One region of the Neobacillus sp. DZ-9 genome, then DNA from elsewhere that is predicted to be linked to it. Evidence: predicted binding sites of a transcription regulator. Region 1 holds the regulator's gene; each other region holds the start of a gene.
The links. Region 1 encodes LexA, which represses DNA repair genes until DNA is damaged. Its sites were predicted from a motif close to CGAACATATGTTCG; they were not measured.
Positions count from the first base shown of each region.

Region 2: AC59HZ_RS05550 (YhjD family protein) is a predicted target of LexA. The motif match lies at 4,876-4,889, and genes of this name have one in related genera.
Region 3: AC59HZ_RS02640 (Y-family DNA polymerase) is a predicted target of LexA. The motif match lies at 2,223-2,236, and genes of this name have one in related genera.

Region 1 is NZ_JCAIOL010000002.1:693,840-701,183, reverse strand. It holds gene AC59HZ_RS07995 (M48 family metallopeptidase) at 1-799, opposite strand, end outside; gene tkt (transketolase) at 989-2,995, opposite strand; gene AC59HZ_RS07985 (DUF896 domain-containing protein) at 3,175-3,405, opposite strand; gene AC59HZ_RS07980 (YneB family resolvase-like protein) at 3,487-4,134, opposite strand; gene yneA (cell division suppressor protein YneA) at 4,140-4,463, opposite strand; gene lexA (transcriptional repressor LexA) at 4,623-5,246, shown strand; gene AC59HZ_RS07965 (DUF4257 domain-containing protein) at 5,452-5,739, shown strand; gene glnA (type I glutamate--ammonia ligase) at 6,092-7,344, opposite strand, start outside.
Region 2 is NZ_JCAIOL010000002.1:217,055-224,398, reverse strand. It holds gene addB (helicase-exonuclease AddAB subunit AddB) at 1-2,216, opposite strand, end outside; gene lepB (signal peptidase I) at 2,443-2,997, opposite strand; gene AC59HZ_RS05560 (TVP38/TMEM64 family protein) at 2,987-3,655, opposite strand; gene AC59HZ_RS05555 (LCP family protein) at 3,706-4,647, opposite strand; gene AC59HZ_RS05550 (YhjD family protein) at 4,916-5,281, shown strand; gene AC59HZ_RS05545 (competence protein ComK) at 5,300-5,872, opposite strand; gene AC59HZ_RS05540 (IDEAL domain-containing protein) at 6,071-6,307, shown strand; gene AC59HZ_RS05535 (hypothetical protein) at 6,383-6,640, opposite strand; gene AC59HZ_RS05530 (M48 family metallopeptidase) at 6,763-7,344, opposite strand, start outside.
Region 3 is NZ_JCAIOL010000001.1:523,272-530,615, forward strand. It holds gene AC59HZ_RS02630 (DEAD/DEAH box helicase) at 1-1,598, shown strand, start outside; gene AC59HZ_RS02635 (YqzH family protein) at 1,950-2,141, opposite strand; gene AC59HZ_RS02640 (Y-family DNA polymerase) at 2,304-3,563, shown strand; gene AC59HZ_RS02645 (YolD-like family protein) at 3,654-3,992, shown strand; gene AC59HZ_RS02650 (CDGSH iron-sulfur domain-containing protein) at 4,030-4,236, opposite strand; gene AC59HZ_RS02655 (iron-sulfur cluster biosynthesis family protein) at 4,302-4,634, shown strand; gene AC59HZ_RS02660 (alpha/beta hydrolase) at 4,653-5,573, opposite strand; gene AC59HZ_RS02665 (hypothetical protein) at 5,871-6,011, opposite strand; gene AC59HZ_RS02670 (hydroxymethylglutaryl-CoA lyase) at 6,081-6,986, opposite strand; gene AC59HZ_RS02675 (acetyl-CoA C-acetyltransferase) at 7,133-7,344, shown strand, end outside.

The DNA.
Region 1 (7,344 bases):
TCATGAAAGGTTTGGTTAAGAAATCTAGCAAACCAAACGGTTCATTTTGCTCCGAAGGAACTGGGTCTAATAGTGAGTACCAATCATCCAAGGTATTTAACGCGGTATGAAAATAAAATCCATAGGCTAAGTCTTTATTAGAAAAATGGCCCAGTTCGTGAGCCATTATGGAGCATCGCTCTTCGGGGCTCATAGCAGAGAAAAAAGGCAGTCCAATATTTACGATTGTTTTTCTCCTCCAGCCAATCTTCATAATGGAAGCATTATATTCCTCATTGATTATTACCCCATCAATCTTCTTCAGTCCCATAGTTTCCGCAAGGTCGTCCATTACACCATAAGTAGCTGGGAGCTTTTCACGCGGAATAATCCTATCCCCTTTTGCTAACTTAGGCACCCTCGGCCGTGTAACCCAGGCAATGCCAATAAACAAAAGCCCCCAACATATTGAGATAAAATTTGAATGATGAAAAACAAGAAGATAAATTCCTGTAATCAATATCGCAAAACTAAAAGTATGAATAATGGTAGCGAGTAGTATTGCAAGTCCATTTACAAAGGTAATGTTCAATTTCACATTTTGCTCATTCATTATTTTATTGAAAATAAATTGACCGCTTTTTTCACCTAATCGTTCATATAGTCTGTCAATTTTGGATTTCTTTTGTTTTTCTTTATTAGAGGATAAATTATATCCACATTCACACCATGTAATATAACCATTATGTATAGGAATTTTCGATTGGCATTCTGGACATTCCGTAAAGTCCTCGATTTGTTCTTTAATAACTCCACTCAAAAGCTTGTCACCTCATAAAAGCAAAATTTGCTTTTATTATATATGTTCATATTTTATTTTCATACACTTTTCTAATAATTCCCACAACTGAAAATGGATCACATTTACCTCTGCGATTACTTTATACCTTGCACTGGCTTTCAACAAAAAAAAGAACGGATATAATCCGTTCTCCTCTAAAAAATTATTTTATTTATTCAAAAGTGCTTTCACGCGGGCAACTACATTGCTTACTGTGAAGCCGTATTCTTCCATGATTTTTTCACCTGGTGCAGATGCTCCGAACTTGTCGATAGCTAATACATCGCCTTCATCACCAGTATATTTGTGCCAGCCAAAGGAAGCACCTACTTCAATACCAAGACGTTTCTTAACATTCTTAGGAAGTACGGAGTTCTTATATTCTTGAGATTGCTTTTCAAAACGATCCCATGATGGCATGCTTACAACAGAAACGTGAACACCTTCGCCTGCTAAAGCTTTTTGCGCTTCAACCGCCAGGCTTACTTCAGATCCAGTCGCAAGTAATAATGCATCTGGAGTTTCTCTTTCTGATGGAGAAACTACATAAGCACCTTTAGAAACGCCATCGTAGGCGTTAGTGTCTGTTCCCTTTAATGTCGGTAGATCTTGACGTGTTAAAACAAGTGCTGTTGGAGTGTTTTTAGATTCAACAGCCAACTTCCAAGCTGCAGCAGTTTCATTTCCATCTGCAGGACGAATGATTGACAAGCCTGGCATAGCACGTAGCGCTGCAAGTTGTTCGATTGGCTCGTGTGTTGGCCCATCTTCCCCAACCGCAATACTGTCATGAGTAAATACATATGTGACAGGCAAGCCCATTAATGACGCAAGACGAATGGCTGGACGAAGGTAATCAGAGAATACGAAGAAAGTACCTCCAAATACTTGAACTCCGCCATGAAGAGCAATACCATTCATAGCAGCACCCATCGCAAATTCACGAACGCCAAACCAGAAATTACGGCCTTCATATGAACCTGGCATATAATCTTTTGTTCCCTTGATCATCGTTTTATTGGAACCAGCAAGGTCAGCAGATCCACCAATAAAAGTAGGAAGGTTTTTAGCAATTGCATTTAAAACTTCACCAGAGGAAGCTCGGCTTGCAAGAGATTTGCCTTCACTGTAGACTGGAATATCCTTGTCCCAGCCCTCAGGAAGTTCTTGATTTAATGCTTGCTCAAGTTGATTAGCCAATTCTGGATATTCATTCTTATATTGTGCGAAAAGGTCATTCCATTCTTTTTCCTTTTTCTCACCTGTTTCCACAATTAGCTTTTGGAAGTTATCATATACTTCCTGTGGCACATGGAAATCTTCTTCGAATGTCCACTTGTATGCTTCCTTAGTTAATTTTAACTCGTCAGCACCTAGTGGTGATCCGTGAACGCCAGAAGTACCGGCACGGTTTGGAGAACCATAACCGATTACCGTTCTAACTTCGATCATAGTAGGACGATCAAGGTCACTTCTTGCTTCTTCAAGCGCATTTGCGATTTCTTCAAGATTGTTTCCATCTTCTACACGGACATACTGCCAGCCATATGATAAGAAGCGCTCTTTTACGCTTTCCGAGAAGGATTTATCCAAGTCTCCATCAAGTGAAATATCATTTGAATCATAAAGTACAACTAAGCGTCCTAATTTCAAGTGACCTGCAAGGGAAGCAGCTTCAGCAGAAACACCTTCCATTAAATCTCCGTCACCACAGATGCTGTATGTAAAATGGTTCACAAGTTCAAACTTATCTTTATTATAAACGCCTGCTACATGACGTTCTGCCATTGCCATACCGACTGCCATTGCAATACCTTGACCAAGCGGTCCAGTTGTTGCTTCGACACCTTCAGTGTGGCCGTATTCTGGGTGCCCAGGTGTTTTACTTCCCCATTGACGGAATTGCTTTAAATCTTCCATAGATAAGTTGTAACCGGATAAATGAAGCATGCTGTATAACAACGCAGAACCGTGGCCTGCAGATAATACAAAACGATCGCGGTTAAACCATTGTGGATTCTTCGGATTATGGTTCATGAAGCGAGTCCACAATGTATAGGTCATAGGTGCAGCACCCATTGGCATTCCCGGATGACCTGAGTTTGCTTTCTCAATCGCATCTATGGAAAGAGTACGAATCGAAGTAACGGATAAATCATCAATAGTATTAAACATGAATTACATCCTTTCTTCACCACTTGAATACTAGATACATTCTTAATATTATATTGCTACTGAAATTAATTCAACCAATAAACTTAATAAATGAAATTAATTTTCGCTTTGTTTCTCATTTGGACACAACGATGGTTTGTGCATATAAAAAAGGAATACAAAAAATAGTATTCCTTGAATTAATGTAGATTATTTTTCTTTCTTTCTTTAAGTTTTCCTGGTGTGACATCGTTTCCTAATGGATCAACGAACTTTGTATTGGTTAACGTTTCAAGCATGTTGGAACGAAAAGTTGCTAGATACTCACTTCTTAGTTTGGATTGCTCTTTTGCTTCTAATTCCGTTAATCCGGTTGTTTTCGCTTTCCTCGCAAGTTCATTTATTCTTGCCATTTTCTCTTTGGACAGCATTTAAACACCAACTTTCATAAAAAACTGTGTACATAGCAACTGATTTTACTAAAAAAAAGACCTTCTGACAAGGCAAAAGGTCTACTCATCTTGAGATTCCATATATTCCTGGTATCTACGATGAACGGTCGCTTTGGAAATATTATACCCAAATCCTCTTAAAACAGCGGCTATTTCATGAAAGGTTAAATTGTTCTTTCTTAATCTCACAATTTCCTCGACTGGAACTTCGATTTTTTCTCGGCCTGAAGCTTCACCAAGGTTTTTTAAATTTTTTTGGGGGCTATATCCCTGTTCGACAGCCCGTCTCATTCCACGCTTTATTTTTACATTATGGAGCTTTCGCTGGTACTCTTCCACCATACTAACAATTTTCAATACCATAGAATCCGACTCTGAAAGCTGCAATTCACCATTATGAGAAATACAATAAAGTTTAATTCCCTCTTTTAAGATACAGTGCAAAAGTGCAATTTTGGCGTTTCCCCTGCCAAGACGTGTTTCGTCTTGAATTAGAAGGGCTTGTACTTTTTTATCCTTTATCCGTTCCAAAACATGAAGGATACCATCTCTTTCAAAGTCATAGCCGCTTGCCTGTTCTTTAATAATTGAATCAATTTCAAAATGATGCTGTTTTGCAAGTTGTATTAGTTCTTCTTCTTGACGCTGTAACGAGGTTTCCTGCGTTTCCTTATTTGTGCTAACCCGGCAGTATATGATTGCATTCATCCCATTTATTCCTCAATGGCACTTGCAAATTGTGTAGTATCCGGAGCTTCGTTGCTGACTGGGATCATAATTTTATCGCCAGGGAAAATTTGATCACCCACATTTTTATTGTGCTTTTTCACCCAGCTGATAAACTCTTTATTGGATAGAGAGTGCTGGCCTGCATACTGGTCGGATAGCTCCCAGAGTGAATCTCCTTCAGAGACAGTTACTTTTATAAATTTATCCTTTTCATTGGCATTTGACTGAATAGATAAGATTAAGGCAAATGAACAGCTTATAAACATTAGAATTATAGCAAATGAGTATTGGTTCCAAATCTTTTTCATGATTAACACCTCTTAATAGAATATACGTTCGCTTTTGATAGTTTCATTATAATTCGAACGTTTGTTTGTTGTCAACTAGTTATTCGAACTTATGTTTGTATAAAATAAGCGAACATGATATAATTAAGACAACATTAACCAGGCGAGGTGCATTTTATCATGGTAAAGATATCTAAACGGCAGCAGGATATCCTGGATTTCATAAAAGGTGAGGTTAAGAGCAAGGGCTATCCTCCATCCGTACGTGAAATTGGCGAAGCGGTTGGACTTGCATCCAGTTCCACTGTACATGGCCATTTAGCTAGATTAGAAAGTAAAGGTCTTATTAGACGAGATCCAACAAAACCAAGAGCAATCGAAATTTTGGAAGTAGATGAACTTGCTCATATCCCAAGAAACAATGTAGTCAATGTTCCAATCGTTGGTAAGGTAACAGCGGGATTACCTATTACTGCCATTGAAAACGTAGAAGAATATTTTCCACTTCCGGAAAGGCTTGCACCTGCTGATGAACACGTATTTATGCTAGAAATCATGGGTGAAAGTATGATAGAGGCTGGAATTCTTGATGGAGACTATGTAATCGTTAAACAGCAGCAAACAGCGAATAATGGGGATATTGTTGTCGCGATGACAGAAGATGATGAAGCAACGTGTAAGAGATTTTTTAAAGAAAAAGATTTCATCCGGTTGCAGCCGGAAAATTCAACCATGGATCCTATTATTTTACGAAATGTTTCTATTCTTGGAAAAGTTATCGGAGTATATAGACATATTCATTAATAAAGAGTCGGCTTTCAATTGCCGACTCTTGTTTTATCAATACTAATATTGGGAAAATTTTTGATAAATAATTTTAATGATGCTTGTATTTGGAAAATTCAGTATTTTTTCCTATGCTCAAGAGTTTCCAAGTTTAGTATAATGGTAATACACCAAGATTTACCTTAGGTCCAAAAAATTCAGGCTTAAGGAGAGTGAGAAAGAAGTGTTCATTGACATTATTTTCTCGTTAGTGATTGGTGGGTCGGTTGGGATTATTGGACATGTTCGTAAGCATGGTAAAATTATTATGCCTCGGAAAACAAAAAAGTTCCTTTATCTCGGTTTTCTAGAAGAAATGCTTCTAGGTGCGGTTGCAGCCCTTCTTCTTGTTTTGTATACAGCTCCAAATTCCTATGTTGAGAATATTATTTTTTCGCTAGTTGCCGGGATTGCTGGTGATGCTGCACTCTCGGGTTTTAAATTGATCAAACAGAACAGTGATGAGAAATAAAATTTATTACAAACCAGCATCTGGATTATAGGATGCTGTTTTTTTGTGATCTTGTTTTTTTAGTTTGGATGGTTGATTGACCAAAATGCAGGAAAAAGTGCATCGAGGGTCAATGAAATAGTGTTTCATTGACCGACTTGCATGAAAATGTGTCTCTTCGGTAAATGAAAGAGCCTTTCATTGCCCAAAGTGAATGAAATAGATCTTCCAGGGTAAATGAAGTGACAGTTCATTTACCTAAATCCAAGAATCTGTGTTTCCACAGTAAATGAAACTCGCTTCCCGAATGAAGTTATCTTTTTCAACAAATAAAAAAGTCTTGACGCTATAAAAGCGACAAGACTTTCCAATCTTAATACATTGACATATACTGATCGCGTTCCCATTGGTGAACGACGGTACGGAACATATCCCATTCGATCTCTTTTGCTTCTACAAAGTGTTCTAAGATGTGCTCGCCAAGACCAGCTATGATTACTTCGTCTGATTTTAATAGGTCTAAAGCTTGAGCTAGAGTTGCAGGCAGATCGATAATGCCTTCTTCTATTCTTTCTTCCTTGCTCATTACATAAATGTTACGGTCAACTGGTGCAGGAGGAGTTAACTTATTCTTAATTCCATCTAGGCCAGCTTTTAGCAGAACAGCCATCGCAAGGTAAGGGTTTGCAGCTGGGTCAACGCTTCGTACTTCAACACGTGTGCTTAGTCCACGTGATGCTGGAATACGAATTAATGGTGAACGGTTTTGTGCAGACCAAGCAACATAACATGGTGCTTCATAGCCAGGAACAAGACGCTTATAAGAGTTTACAGTTGGATTTGTAACTGCCGTAAATCCAGGTGCATGTTTTAAGATACCAGCAATGAACTGACGTGCAGTATCGCTCATTTGAAGGTCGCCAGTTGGCTCGAAGAAGGCATTTTCCCCATTTTTAAATAAGGAAAGGTTCATATGCATTCCAGAACCATTTACTCCGAATAAAGGTTTTGGCATGAAAGTAGCGTGTAAACCGTGTTTACGGGCAATTGTTTTTACAACCAGCTTAAATGTTTGGATTTGGTCACAGGCTGTTAAAGCATCGGCATATTTGAAATCGATTTCGTGCTGACCTGGCGCTACTTCGTGGTGAGAAGCTTCAATTTCAAAGCCCATTTCCTCTAATTCAAGAACGATATCGCGGCGGCAGTTTTCTCCTAAATCGGTTGGAGCTAAGTCAAAGTAGCCTCCTTGGTCGTTCAATTCTAAAGTAGGCTCACCTTTTTGGTCCAATTTAAATAGGAAGAATTCTGGCTCAGGTCCGAGGTTAAAGTTAGTGAAACCAAGGTCTTCCATTTCCTTCAACACTCTTCTTAAGTTATTACGAGGGTCACCTTCAAAAGGTTTTCCTTCTGGAGTGTAGATATCACAGATTAAACGGGCAACTTTTCCTTTTTCTGCGGTCCATGGGAAAACCACCCATGTATTTAAATCAGGATATAACTGCATATCAGATTCTTCAATACGTACGAAACCTTCGATTGAAGATCCGTCGAACATCATTTTGTTATCAAGTGCTTTTTCTAATTGACTAATAGGAATCTCAACGTTTTTAATTGTTCCTAGAA
Region 2 (7,344 bases), 480 kb from region 1:
CATAAATCAGAAATCGGATAATGACGTTTGTTCAATTGCAGCTGGGAATTAAGATAGGATAAGGCAGTTGTTACATTAGATACAAAGCCTAATTGCCCTTCTACCATTAATTCAGCAGGGTCTGTAACATAGAAATCCTCTCGGACGTCAGGAAACATATCTTTTATTCTTTTAATATACGAAGAGGGAAGCAAAGCTTTTCCTTCATCATTTGCTAATGGATAGCTAATGTATAGAATTTCGGAGGGTGCTGTAAAAGCTTTATAAGCTAAGAAGTTCTCATCCAGCAGCCGTGTCCGGCTGCTAGGAGCCACCTTAATTCCTGCGTTAAATAGCATTTCTCTATCTTCGTCTGCTAAAATTCCATCAGCAGAAATTTTACCAGGTAAGACGCCTTCATTAACACCCACTACAAAAGCCACCTTGATTTCAGTCAGGCGTGATTTCTCCAAATCTCCAATTATTACTTGGTCGAGTGCAGGTGGAATTAGAGAAAAACGCATCGATTCAAAACCCGTTTCTAAAATGGAAGCAAACGCTTTTAAAGAAACAGGCTCTTCTCCCAATATTTCAACATATTGGTCAAGTAAATCAATTACAGAATTCCATACCTGTTCGTGTTCTCTTGCTCTAACTAAATTCCCTTGCTCTTCAGCTGCTATTTTCCAGTTTTCCAGCTTCGCAGGAATATCTAACTCCTCTAAAAATAAATAAACGGCTTCACATAGCTTTCTTCCTGTATCTGCTTTTTTCAAACGGCGGGTAAGGCGCAGTATTGGAGCAGTTATCATAAGTTTTAACTCATTTAATTCCTGCTCCATTTCTTTTTCTGCATTTGTTTGAACATTCGTTTCCATTTCCAAAGCTCTAATTCGCCGATAACTCCATCGATCCTTTTTCGTCCACTTACTGCCGTTTATTCCATAAGCTAATACATAGTTTTCCAATTTATCAAGCTTCTCTCGCATTTTTGCGGGATTATCCTGCAAAGGGTAGATTAATTCGGTTTTTATTACCCTGAAAACAGACTCGTAGCGCCAAAAAGAATTAATGACTTCAAGGCTTGAACGAATGAGTTCAACTAGAGGGTGGTTTAGCATCGTCCTTTTTTGGTCGATAAAATAAGGAATCTGATAATCAGCGAAAACGGGTTCAACTGTCTCATGATAATCTGCACCATTTCTTATTAATACCGCAATATCTCGATAGCGGTAGCCCTTTGTTCGAACTAATTGGCGAATTTCTCTTGCAATTCCCTCTATTTCAGCGCGTCGATTTACTGCCTGAAAAATCGTAATCGTTGGTTCCCCATGAAAAGCTTCCGCTGGTCGGACATCAAATTTTTCCTCTAAATGAGCTAATGACTTCATTTGCCATTTTTTTTGCTCCTTTAGGACGATAGGTCGTTCGATTTCGATTCTGCTGGCTTTTGCTATTTCATAAATGGAAAAGCAGGCATCACTAGATAAACGGAACAATTCCAATTCGTCCGGCACAGAATCCAACAATATCCGATCGGTTGTCAAGGCGACCGAAACGCGATTACAATGCTTCATTAATTCCTGAATAACCTGATATTCCTGTGGTGAAAAGTTATAAAAGCCGTCAATATAGATTTCAGCCTCTTTTAGATAATCTGAGGCTTGTACTTTCTCAGCAAGAAGTCGAAAATAATCTTCCGAATCAATGTACTTTCCAAAAACCTCGTCCTCAAATTTATGATAAATAAGCTCTAAATCATTCAACTTATCCTGCAGGGCTTTTGAGGACCCTTCGGACTTTAGTGAATCTTGAATAAGCTCTTCTGGCCGAATACAATAACGCTTAAATTCTGTAATCATTTGTTCTAACTGCTGGACAAAGCCACTCTTATCTGCAGCCCGGTGGAACAATCTTAATTGATCCTTTTGTTCTTCAATTATTTTCCGGATTAGCATACTCATCCCGACACTACTTAGATGAACCCGGCTTATTCCGCCGGTCTCTTGGAGTATGCGCCATGCCAAGCGGGAAAAACTAAACACCTGGGCCCGGATCATTCCGCTAATCTCTGGATTAACGGCCAAACGGTATTCAGACAAAAAGGTCATCTGTTCTGGGACAATATAAATAATGGGATTCCCCTTCGGGTCTTCCAATAGTTGATTATGAATTTCGTCAAAAAACATCGTCGTTTTTCCGCTTCCTGATCGCCCAATTACCATTCTTAATGACATGTATTAACCTCTCCTTCCCTATCCCTTCAAAAACTCTGTATCTTCCATTCTAACATAATATGAGTACAAACGTTTGGTTTGCTGCAGACAGATTCATACCAAAATTGGTAATAAAAAAACACGATTGCAAAATCGTGTTTTCTTTCTTAATATATTTATCTGTTGATTTCCGCTCCAGGCGCTAGCTTTCCTCTCTAATCAACCAAGTTATTCGATTAATATTTACTTAAAAATGCACGTCCATTTCGTTTAACGGCCAGTAGCGGAGATCCACCTTACCGACAACCTGATGTGCAGAAATAAAACCAAAATGTCGGCTGTCCCAGCTGCCTAATCGGTTGTCCCCTAGTACAAATAATTTTCCGTTAGGCACCGATTCTACACCGGTAATTTCTTTTAAATTGAAATCGCCTGTTATTTTCACACCGGGTGATTTTTGTTTATACACATTCAAAAATGACTCATCATACTTATGCCCGTTAATGTATAGGGTATCATCACGGTATTCAATTTTATCGCCTGGCAATCCAATAATTCGTTTCACAAAATCTTCTTTTTCATTTGCGTGAAAAACAATCACGTCAAAACGATGTAATTCTCCGACTTGGTATCCAAGCTTGTTCACTACCAGCTTATTACCGTCCTGAAGAGTTGGCATCATAGACTCGCCTTCGACTACATAATTTGAAAAGAAAAAAGTTCGAATAAAAGCAAAAATGATGATTCCAATGGCAAAAGCCTTCACCCATTCCATTCCTTCTTGTTTCCATTCAATCTTCACCGACATTCCTCCTCCGTTTCTCCTGTTCTTTCATTCTATCTATTTCACCAGTATGGACATTTTCTAAAGGTTTATTCAATCTAATCTCGATTCGTTTACCTACATACCACAGGATGAAAATAACAATTAATACAATAACCGATCGATACGGCTGAGTTATCAAGGAATGAATGTCATAACCCACAAAGCTTAGAGTGAATATCATCACCAGTTTTCCAATACATACCGCAAGCATGTATTGAGCAATGCTGATTTTCGAAAGTCCGGCGACAATATTCACGACAGCCGAGGGTGTAAAGGGAAAACATAGTAATATGAAGAGAGGACCGAAGCCATGCCTGTCAACCCAGTCCATCAATTTACGAACCTTCGGGTGATTAGGTAAAAAAGATAATAGCCTTTTTTGCCCATATCTTCGGATTAAAGAAAATACCAGTAATGCGCCAATGCAAGCACCAAGCCAAGAATATAAAAAACCCAGCCAAAGCCCAAAAGCACTGGCATTAGCCATTACAAACAAAAATAGAGGGAGAAACGGCAAAAAGGCTTCAATAACAATAAGCAAAATGACAGGAATGGGACCAAGGGCTCGGTATTCCTGGATAAGATTCATCAAATTCTCAATGGTAAACCATGCTCTAATCGATTCGAAATCCATCCGCTTCTCCTTATTCTTGTTGTGTATTATTTAAGATAGTCTTTTAGGGCTTATTTTGTAATAAATTGTTGAAGCGCTTCTTTATTTTTTTCGACATCAATATCTAATACCGCTCCCTCTCCCTCTATACGTGGTTCCGTAAAACTATTTTCGACAGGAATTCTTAATGTCTCTACATTTCCTCTTTTATCGGAAAAGAAATCTTTTGCCATAAAAATCATGTCCGAAGTTTTCATATTTGTATTAACATACGGAGCAACGACTCCAACTAATTTTGGGAGTTTTGTAATGGTTTGGAATCCGCTTAGTTGGTCTCTAATTGCTTTTACTGCTTTTTGCTGCCGCTCTACTCGCCCAAAATCCCCCATGGCATCATGGCGAAAACGAACATACCCCAGCATCTGTGTGCCATTTAATCGTTGTAGACCAGGCTCTAAGGTCATGTAAATATTCTTCTCCATTTTTTTCTCTACATCAATTTCTACCCCATTAGGGAAAGCTTCATCAATGAGCTGCACAAAGCCTTGAAAATCAACAATCGCATAATATTGCAAGTCAATATCAAAATTTTGTTTGATTGTTTGTCTCATTAATTCAGGACCTCCACGGGCAAAGGCAGAATTTATTTTATGCTTTCCATGGTCCGGAATCTCCACATAACTGTCACGCATAATCGAGGTAAGCTTAAAGGTACCTTTATCTTCGTTATAATGAGCAATCATAATCGTATCTGCCCTGGCTTTTTCTTTTCCCCGTGCATCACTTCCAAGCAATAAGATATTGGTGTCGCCATACTGATCCTTCTTGCCTTCAAATGTATAAACAACCTTCGTTTCCTTCTGGTCTTTATTTATTTTTTTTAAAGATTGATTAACTCCTTGCTCAAATTGATAATAAGCATATCCTGCCACACCGCCAATTAATAATAAGAATATAAGCAAAATGGACGTCCATCTTCTCTTTTTCTTTTTTTGATGTTTTTCAGACCTCACTGTAATCACCTATCTCGTCCATGTATTTTCTGTTCATCTATCTAAAGTTTTATTTTCTTTTTCAAGGTTTCTTCTTTAATTCATTTTCCCCTATCAGATATCCTTCTATTAATAAAAACTTTCTCACGAAAATGAGAAAATTTGCAATAAAAAAACTCGCTTTTAAGCGAGTTTTCTAAAAAGGAATGCAGTATTGCTTTTAATGAAGCTTTTATGTAAAATAAAACAAGAACATTTGTTCTCTATAGGTAGAAAGGTGCGGTGGTAAATGACCAGGATTCCAGAGAATGATCGCGACATCATGGAAAAAGCCATCTATTTACCGATGGTTTTAATCGTCTTAAATCGGGACCTAGAAGTTGTGGAAAAAAGCCCCTTCAAATTAAAAAAACCTTATTTGAATTTAATTGAGGAAACAATGAAAGAAATCCAGAGGGAACTCTCTGAGGTAAAACAATATATGAAAAAGAACAAACTTCAGGTAATTGAAACAAAACGGGACGATGCCTTTACAATGTTCATGTTTATTTATAAAGGATATGAAGAAAACCATAATTATTTTAATCCTAGAATTCGCAATAAAGTTCAAGAATTAATGGAGCTATATTTATTAAAAAAACACCTGTCCCGTTAGAGGATAATATTAACCGGTTTACTCCTCGCCCTTCGAGAATTCACCAGCATATTCATGGGTACTTTCTGAGGCTTGTAACGTCTTCGGAACGTGCAGTAAGTAAGTTAACTTTCTCCCCTTATGGTCAATTCTTTGTAAAATAGTTGATTTTAATAATGCCGTTCTTAATAATTGAGTTTCAATTGTAGAGGATGAAACAGGAAAAAGATAAGATTGTTTATTATGGAAAGTTATCATCGTTTGGTTTGCCCCTGCTCGACGGTAGTCATTAATATGCTCTTGTGAGAGCCAAATACATTCAGGGTTGCTAGGTGAGGCAGTTGGGAAAAAGAAAATGTGATTTGCCGGTTCAATGGCAATTGGGTTTTTGCGATTATAACCAGTTAATTTTCGCGTTCCCCTTTTCCGGCTTTCGTAATCGACGCCAAAGTAATCACAGCTATTTTTTATTATATCCAATGGTTTAAACGGAGACAGGAAACGATCCTCAACTTCATAAATCTGGGAATAAATTTTACTTCCATAAACGACAGGCTTCAAAAACATGGTGCATGAATTAATCTCATATTCATCAATTTTCTGCTCTTTCAATCCATTCCACTCCTTTTCATACTCCTAATTCCACCATATCTTATCATTTTTATTTTTCCAATTCCTCTACTTTTCTGAATTGTTATTAATTATTCACAATTGATGTGTCAAGTAAAAATGTTTCTGAAAATTAAAATAATTTAATGATATTATTCAAAAAAACCCATATAATTAAAAAAAGCATCAGAGGTGATTTTCATGAGTGAAAAATCATACACGGAATTAATGAAACTTGGTGCCATGAAACGAAATCGGCTGAAGGAAAATTTCGTCCAGGATTTATACATTGATATGCTCTTATCAGAAATCCAGCTAACAGTTGAAAAGGAAAAATTATTACGAAAGATCGACTTTGCAATTGATCATCGGGACAAAAAGTCATTCCTCCATCTTTCAGGACAGCTTAAAGAAATTAACAAACGATTTGGAACTTAAGCCTTTCGGGTTAAAAAAATTGCCAGCCTCTCAGCTAAACGTGACAGGCTGGCACTTTTTTTATTTTATAACCTTTTACGATCTACGAACAAATATGGAAACCCCGAAGTTTCCAACTACTTCTTGGAATTCTCTTACAAAGGCGTTTTCTAATAAGCAGCTTTGAGCACGTGAAAAACGATCGTTACGTTCTAAAAGATTCCGACATGGATTAGCACTACCGATAACAGTTGCTTGGACAATTCTGCGAGGGGATCTTCTGTCATTAGCGTTTCTTTCCCAAATAATGAAAACAATGTCTGGTTGATTATTCACTGTAGTACCCCCTTTCATTCCGTTTCTATATTAGATGAAAGGATTAAAATGCTTGTCTAGTGAAAATATCTATTATTTGCCTAAATTATCATAAATAGGCTGATGACAAAGTGTTCGTCATCAGCCTGTATTTTACCCTGTTACTGTTCATGCTTTATTTGATATTCTTCCAGCATTGAAATCCGGTCAAGCATGGAAGGATGGGTATATCTAAAAATTTTCACCAAGAACGGAGGTCTTACTTGGCTTAAACCTGATCGGGTCAATTCCTGAAAGGAAGTAATGGCAGCTTCAGGGTTTTGGGTCATCTCAATAGCATACCGATCTGCCCGTGTTTCCTGATACCGTGAAGCCAAATTTGTCAGCGGACTTGCTGCAAATAACAGCATGGAAATGATCATAAAAAATAACGGGAGAGATCTTATATCTCTGACATCTGAGATTTTCAATTCTTTTCCCCAGCGTTTAACTATCCAATTCATAAATCTATAGGTCAGATATAAACCCAATAGTGAAATTAATAAGTACCCTGCTATCCCCCAATAAATATGCTTTTCAACATAATGACACATTTCATGTGCCATTATAAATAAGATTTGGTCGTCTGTCAGCTTATTTAGAGTCGTATCCCAGAGAACAATCCTGGCGTTTGAGCCAATCCCGGTAACATAGGCATTTAATGAGTTCGTTTTATCCGCCATATTCACTTCAAACACATGTTG
Region 3 (7,344 bases), on a different contig from region 1:
TGTTGTCGTTAGAGACACGGGAGTTTAAGGAAATCCAACGGTTTTTAACGGAAATACCAGCAGAGAAGAAGAATCTTGAAGATAGCTTCGAGCTATCGATTATGCAGGGACTGCCGCTGCTTGATTCGGTTGATGACAGTCAGGTGTTCATTGCGGAAGAATCCTTTCGTCAATTCCTTGAAAGTCTCCGCAATGCCGGCAGCTTAGAGTTTGCAGTGCCATCCAGTTTAGATTCGATTTTACGGGACTATCAAAAACGCGGTTACAAGTGGATGAAAACACTTGCCCATTACGGATTTGGCGGAATTCTAGCTGATGATATGGGCCTTGGAAAAACATTGCAAAGCATTACGTTTATTTTATCAGAGCTTGAGAACATCCGTGCAAAAAAGCAGCCGGTTTTAATTGTCTGTCCTTCCTCTTTACTGTATAACTGGCTGAGTGAAATGATGAAATTTGCTTCAGAAATTCAAGCTGTTGTCGTGGATGGCAATCAAGCTGAGAGGCATCGTATCCTGAAGGAAGCTTTGCAAATGGACGTGGTTATCACTTCGTATCCTTTGCTGCGTCGGGATCTCAAGTGGTACGAGAACCAAGATTTCCACACTGTCTTTTTTGATGAAGCACAAGCCTTTAAGAACCCACTGACCCAAACGGCACGGGCGGTAAAAAGGCTTAAGGCGGATTATCGATTTGCCTTGACCGGAACACCGGTAGAAAATTCTCTCGAAGAACTTTGGTCTATTTTTCATGTCGTCTTTCCTGAACTATTTCGTGGCTTAAAGGAATTCTCAAACCTATCAAGGAAAAAGATTTCTCGTAGAGTCCGGCCATTCTTATTGCGAAGGATGAAGGAAGACGTCGTTTCCGAGCTTCCGGAAAAATTAGAGTTTACGGAATCAGCAGAACTTCTTCCAGATCAAAAGAAGCTGTATGCCGCGTATTTGGCTAAGCTGCGAGAGGATACACTTAAACATTTGGACAAGGAAACCATCCGGAAGAACCGGATAAAAATCCTAGCAGGTTTAACGCGCTTGCGGCAGATTTGCTGCCATCCGGCTTTGTTTGTGGACGGATACAAAGGCAGTTCTGCTAAATTTGAAATGCTGATGAGGCTTATTGAGGAATCCAGGCTTTCAGGAAGGAGGGTGTTGATTTTCTCGCAGTTTACAAAAATGCTTGATCTTATAGGGAGAAATTTAGCGGTTAAGGACCTTCCTTTTTTCTATCTTGATGGCGCGACCCCGTCTGAAGAACGCTTGGAAATCTGCAATCGATTTAATGAAGGGGAACGCGATTTCTTCCTTATTTCGCTTAAGGCTGGCGGTACAGGACTTAATTTGACGGGAGCGGACACGGTCATTTTGTATGACATTTGGTGGAATCCGGCGGTCGAGGAGCAGGCCGCAGACCGGGCCCATCGCATCGGCCAGAAAAATGTTGTCCAGGTCATCAAGCTTGTTTCCCGAGGCACCATCGAAGAGAAAATCAGCGAACTGCAGGACAAAAAAAGACAGCTGATTGAAGAAATCATTGACTCCGAGGAGCAGGGCAAATCCGTTTTAACCGAGGAGGATATACAAGAAATATTATCTTAACATAATTTATGGGGAATTCTTGCATGTTTTTCTATGGGGCAATTTGCATGGAATTCCTGTTGCTTTTGTCCCATAGAGCTTTTCTATGGGGCAATTTGCATGGAATTCCTGTTGGTTTTGTCCCATAGAGCTTTTCTATGGGGCAATTTGCATGGGGTTCCTGCTGGTTTTGTCCGATAGAGCCCTTCTATGGGACAAATTGCATGGAATTCCCGCTGGTTTTGTCCCATAGAGCCCTTCTATGGGACAGTTTGCATGGGGTTCCTGCTGGTTTTGTCCCATAGAGCTTTTCTATGGGACAGTTTGCATGGGATTTCCGCTGGTTTTGTCCCATAGGGCTCTTCTATAGAATCATCCTGTTAAAAATTCATACACCATATCATTTACTACCTCATATAAATCCGCACTCGGTTCTTCGTCTTTTGTTTGAAGAATCCGATTCACAAGTACCTCCAAATCTTTCTCATCAACAGGCATCGAATCCGCCTCATAATACTGTTTAAAACAATTCTTGATCATTTTAACGACTAATTTTTTCTCCATAAAAACGCACCTCAACGTTATTATACTGTTTTGCCGCTTAATCTCCATCTAAAAAAACAGGCAAAAAATTTCCATTGAATGAGAACGTATATTCGCTTATCATAATAAATATAATAATAAAGAACAAATGTTCCACTTTTGAAAAACTGTGAGGGGAAAGCCATGGTGGATTATAGCACACTGCCGCAAAATAAAATTCTATGTGTGGACATGAAGAGCTTTTATGCAAGCTGTTCGGCTGTTATGAGAGGTCTTGACCCATTGAATTGCTATTTAGCGGTGGCTGGCAACTTGGATCGGCAGGGAAGTGTCGTACTTGCTGCTTCCCCGCGCCTCAAAAAAGAATTTGGCATTAAAACAGGTTCGCGGCTATTCGAGATTCCAAAAGACCCAAGAATTCAAATTGTTGAGCCAAGGATGGCAACGTACTTACGTGTTTCAACTGAAATTTCCCGTGTCTTTAACCGCTACGTTCCAAAAGAAGCCATCCATACGTACAGCGTCGATGAAAGCTTTATTAAAGTCGATGGCGCGGTTCACTTATGGGGGAATGCTCGGACGATTGCCGAAAAAATAAAGGACGATATTGAACGGGAATTTCAGCTGCCGTGCGCCGTCGGCATTGGCCCGAACATGCTCATGTCAAAGCTTTGTCTGGATCTGGACGCAAAGAAAAAAGGAGTGGCTGAGTGGACGTATGAAGATGTAAAGACAAAGCTTTGGAACGTATCCCCGCTTAGGGAAATGTGGGGAATTGGCCGGCGTGTCGAAAAGACATTAAACGGAATGGGGATTTTTACGGTTGGCCAGCTGGCCCGCTATGATTTAGAAAAGCTGGAAAAGAAGTTCGGCATTATGGGAAACCAGCTTTATCATCATGCCTGGGGAGTGGATCTTTCTGAGCCAGGAGCCCCAATCATCCAGGGGCAAATCAGCTTTGGAAAAAGCCAAATTCTTTTAAGGGATTATAAAGAGGAAAAGGAAATCAAGGCCGTTATTTTAGAAATGTGCGAGGAAGTGGCCCGGAGAACAAGAACGCGCCGTAAAGCAGGGAGGACCATTAGTCTCAGCATCGGTTACAGCCAAGATGAATTTGGCGGCGGCTTTCATCGTTCCCGAACGATTCAGCAGCCAACGAATGAGACGATGGAGCTTTACCGCGTCTGCCTTGAATTGTTTCATGAAAATTATACAGGCAAGACGGTAAGGCAAATTGCGATTGCCCTCGGAAATATTGTTGAAGACTGCGAGCTTCAGCTTGATCTTTTTGACTTGGGTGCCTATAAGAGGCGGGAGCTTGGCTATGTAGTGGATGCAGTCCGCCGCCGCTTCGGTTCGGGCTCGCTGCTGCGCGCTGTTTCCTATACAGCAGCTGGAACTGCAAAGCACAGGGCAACACTAGTGGGCGGGCATAAAATGTAATTAGAAAAGCGGAAGCGCCTAGGCGCTGGAGCTAGACAGTTATCAAATTTAAGGCGAATTCTGAGTGAATAAGAAAGAAGGTAGAGGCGTATGGCGATTCGCGACCGCGGCAGAATCAAATGGACGTCGATGATGCTTCCTGAGCATGTGAAATTGCTCCGGGATTGGGTAAAAGAAGATGAATACGAACAGAAAAGAGAAATGGATGAGCAGCAGCTCGAGCTCATGAATGAGACCTTGTCTGAAGCAATTGAATTTGATCAATATATTACAATTACGCATTACCATAACCGGAATTATGAAATTGTGATTGGCAAAATTCATTACTGGGACGAAATGGCTCAAAGGCTTCATGTAGTAGACCGTTTTGAAGAAGTGCACCGGATTCCCATAGATGCGATTGCCGATATAAGGCTGACGGACGCATAAAAAGCGCGGCTTCTATCATGAAGCCGCGCTTTTTAAACTATTCACCTTGAGGAACCCGGACTTGTGATTCGAAATTTCCTTTATGCGAGCCATCGCAAAAAGGTTTGTTTTTTGATAAGCCGCAGCGGCAGAGAGAAAAAGATGGTTTAGTAGTATAAACATTGCCTTCCCCATCAAGTAATTCCACATCACCGGTGATTCTTAGAGATCCGTTATCATTTACTTTGATTTGAACTTTGGACAAAGACTGACACTCCTTTAAAAACATATGATACAATCATCATATGCCTAATGAGGGAGGGTTTAAACGTGGAAATTATAATTACAGCAGAAGCGGCAGAAAAAATTAATGAAAGAACCGCAAACCGCGAAGGCTATTTAAAATTAAAATATGATACAGATGGCTGCGGCTGCGCCGTAAACGGTGTAATTGCCTTATGGTATGTTACCGAATTAGAAAATACCGACATCGCGATTGAAACAAACGATAGAACGGTTTATGTAGAAAAATCCAAAATGGTCTTCTTTGATGAACAAATGAAAATTGATTTTTCCAAGGCAACTAATTGCTTTCAATTAAAAAGCCCAGGGCAAATCCTGAACGGACATATGAGCCTAATACTGAAAGAAAAAACAGACTGATCCAATGGACAGTCTGTTTTAATTAAGCAAAGGCTGATGAACATATTTTTGTAGAAATTCATCAATCACCCGTTCGTAATCAGCGGGATTTTCGTTAAAGGATTGGGCATGGCGCCCGTTGGCTGCAAGATAGAGCATCTTCGGCCCTTTCTTTTGTTCAAATAGTTCTTTCGTCATGGTAGGAAGAATAAAATCATCCTTTTGGCTGTGAATGAACAAAACGGGATGTTTGATGTTCTCAATGACCGAAATCGGAGAAACATTCCGAATGGAATATTTATCACGTAACCTTAAAAGAGCGTCACCGATCGGCAGCAAGAGTCCGGGGATAAGTTTAAAATCTTTTTTAATCAGGTAGGCAAGCTGTTCTTTAAAATCAGAAAAGGGACAGTCGGCAATATAAAAATCAGCGCCATCCTCTAAAAGCCCTGCATATAACAGCATTGTCGCTGCCCCCATCGATTCCCCGTGAATTCCAAGTTCAAGATTGGGCCCTTTTTCATTTTTTAGCCAGTCAACAACTGTTTTTAAATCAAATTTTTCATAGTGGCCAAAGCTGGTTGTTTTCCCGCCGGATTCCCCGTGGCGGCGATGGTCATAAATCAAGGCATTGAACCCGCGCTCAAGGAAAAGGTTTGCATATTTAATCGAATTAATTTTCGTTTCGGTAACACCATGCGTAATAACGATATAGCGGTTGGTCTCGTGGGGTTCAACCAAAAGGGCTTTAATGGTGTAGCCGAAAGGAGAAGGTATATCCACTTCCCGTTGTGGAAGGGAATTAAATTCATCAGGCTTATACCTGCCTGCATCCTTTTCCCGCTTTAAGATAAAATCCTCGTCCTTTTTTTTCATATACATGATACGGTTTGTAAAATATAACGCGAGAGATAACCAGAAAAAAAGTAAAATGAACAAAGCTCGAAATGCCTTTTTCAAAAGCGGCACCTCCCGAAATGTTTAATATAACATATGAAAAAAATAAACTTCATGCGCCCATAAATTTTAACATGAAAAAAGCCGCTGATACCAATTTAGCGGCTTAAGCTCATAACACAAATTACATGACATCGCACTTTGAGAAATGTCCGGCTCCAGCGCCAGGGGCTCGCAGGTCTACAGTCAATCCGGCGAAAAGGGTAAAAAGCAACCTTTCCGCCGGCTCGTCTTATGCTTGTCGCCCCTAGGAAAAAATGAACTACTTTTTTCCCTGGACAAGGCGCTTCCGCTTTTCTATTATGACTCTGCATTTTGTCGCTTCGTTGGATGAATCGCTTTGTTCATCTCTTCAGCGGCCATCGTCCGTGTGCCGCTACCGCTTGTTTCTGCATAGTCTTTGCCCTTTTGGCTGTTTCCCTTGTCACGTTTTTGGCTCATAAATAAATCTCCCTTCAAGGTAGTTTCATCTAATAAGATGCATAGATAGAAGGGTGATTATTCACAAATCTAAATGGTTTGAGCATGTAATCGATAATATCCGCTATCGATGGACCTTGAAAGATGAGGACGGACGATTTCAATCGCATCCACAAGCTTTTCGAGATTAACACCTGTTTTAATTCCCATCCGCTCAAGCATGTAAACTACGTCCTCCGTTGCCGCATTTCCGCTGGCTCCAGGCGCGAAAGGACAGCCGCCAAGCCCGCCGGCGGAGGAATCAAATCGGTCAATTCCTGCTTGAAGGGAAGCTAAAATATTGGCAAGGGCAAGTTTCCGGGTGTCATGAAAGTGGGCTGTTAAAAGAACCCCAGGGAATACTGCTTTTAGTTGAGAAAACAAAGAGTATGCTTCATCCGGGGCCGCCATCCCAATCGTATCGGCCACGCTTAATTCATCGACACCAGCCTCTACAAAATCACGGCAAAGCGCCAATGTGTCACTCTCATTTATTTTCCCTTCATAAGGACAATAAAAGGAGGTAGAAATACAGGCGCGTACAAAATAATTCTTTTCTTTTAATTCATGGATGATAGGTTTTAACTCTTCCATACTATCCTTCGTTGTTTTATTAATATTTTTTAGATTAAAAGTGTTGCTCACCCCAACAAACACCGCAACCGCTTTACAATCGGTGGAATAAACCCGGTCAATCCCTTTTCGATTCGGGGCAAGGACAATATTTCTTGTCCTATCATCGAGGCAATCAGTGACAATTTCAGCAGCATCGCCCATTTGCGGCACCCATTTTGGCGAAACAAACGAAGTCAACTCCATTTCCTGAAGCCCAGCATTCCTTAAAGCGGCAATAAATTGTTTTTTTATTTCAGTCGGAACGAATAACTTCTCATTCTGGAGACCATCGCGCGGACCAACCTCAATAATGGTCACTTTTTTAGGTAAATTAAGCATCATTTTTCCCCTCCCATTTTCATACTCTCATTGTAGTGTCGGTATTTTTGAAAAATCAAGAAAAAATGAAATTTTGACAAAATTAGAGGAATTTCCGTGTTAAACTAGAAGTAGTTAAAAGTAAAAAAGGTTGAAGGAGAGAGAAAGTAATGAGCCAAACCGAAGTGGTCATCGTCAGTGCGGTCCGAACTGCACTCGGAAATTTTAATGGAAGTTTAAAAAATATATCCGCACCGGAGCTGGGAGCGACTGTAATTAAAGGGGCACTCAAGCAGGCAGGAGTAAAGCCAGAACAAGTAGATGAGGTCATTATGGGAAATGTCCTCCAGGCAGGACTGGGGCAAAACCCGGCAAGGCAGGC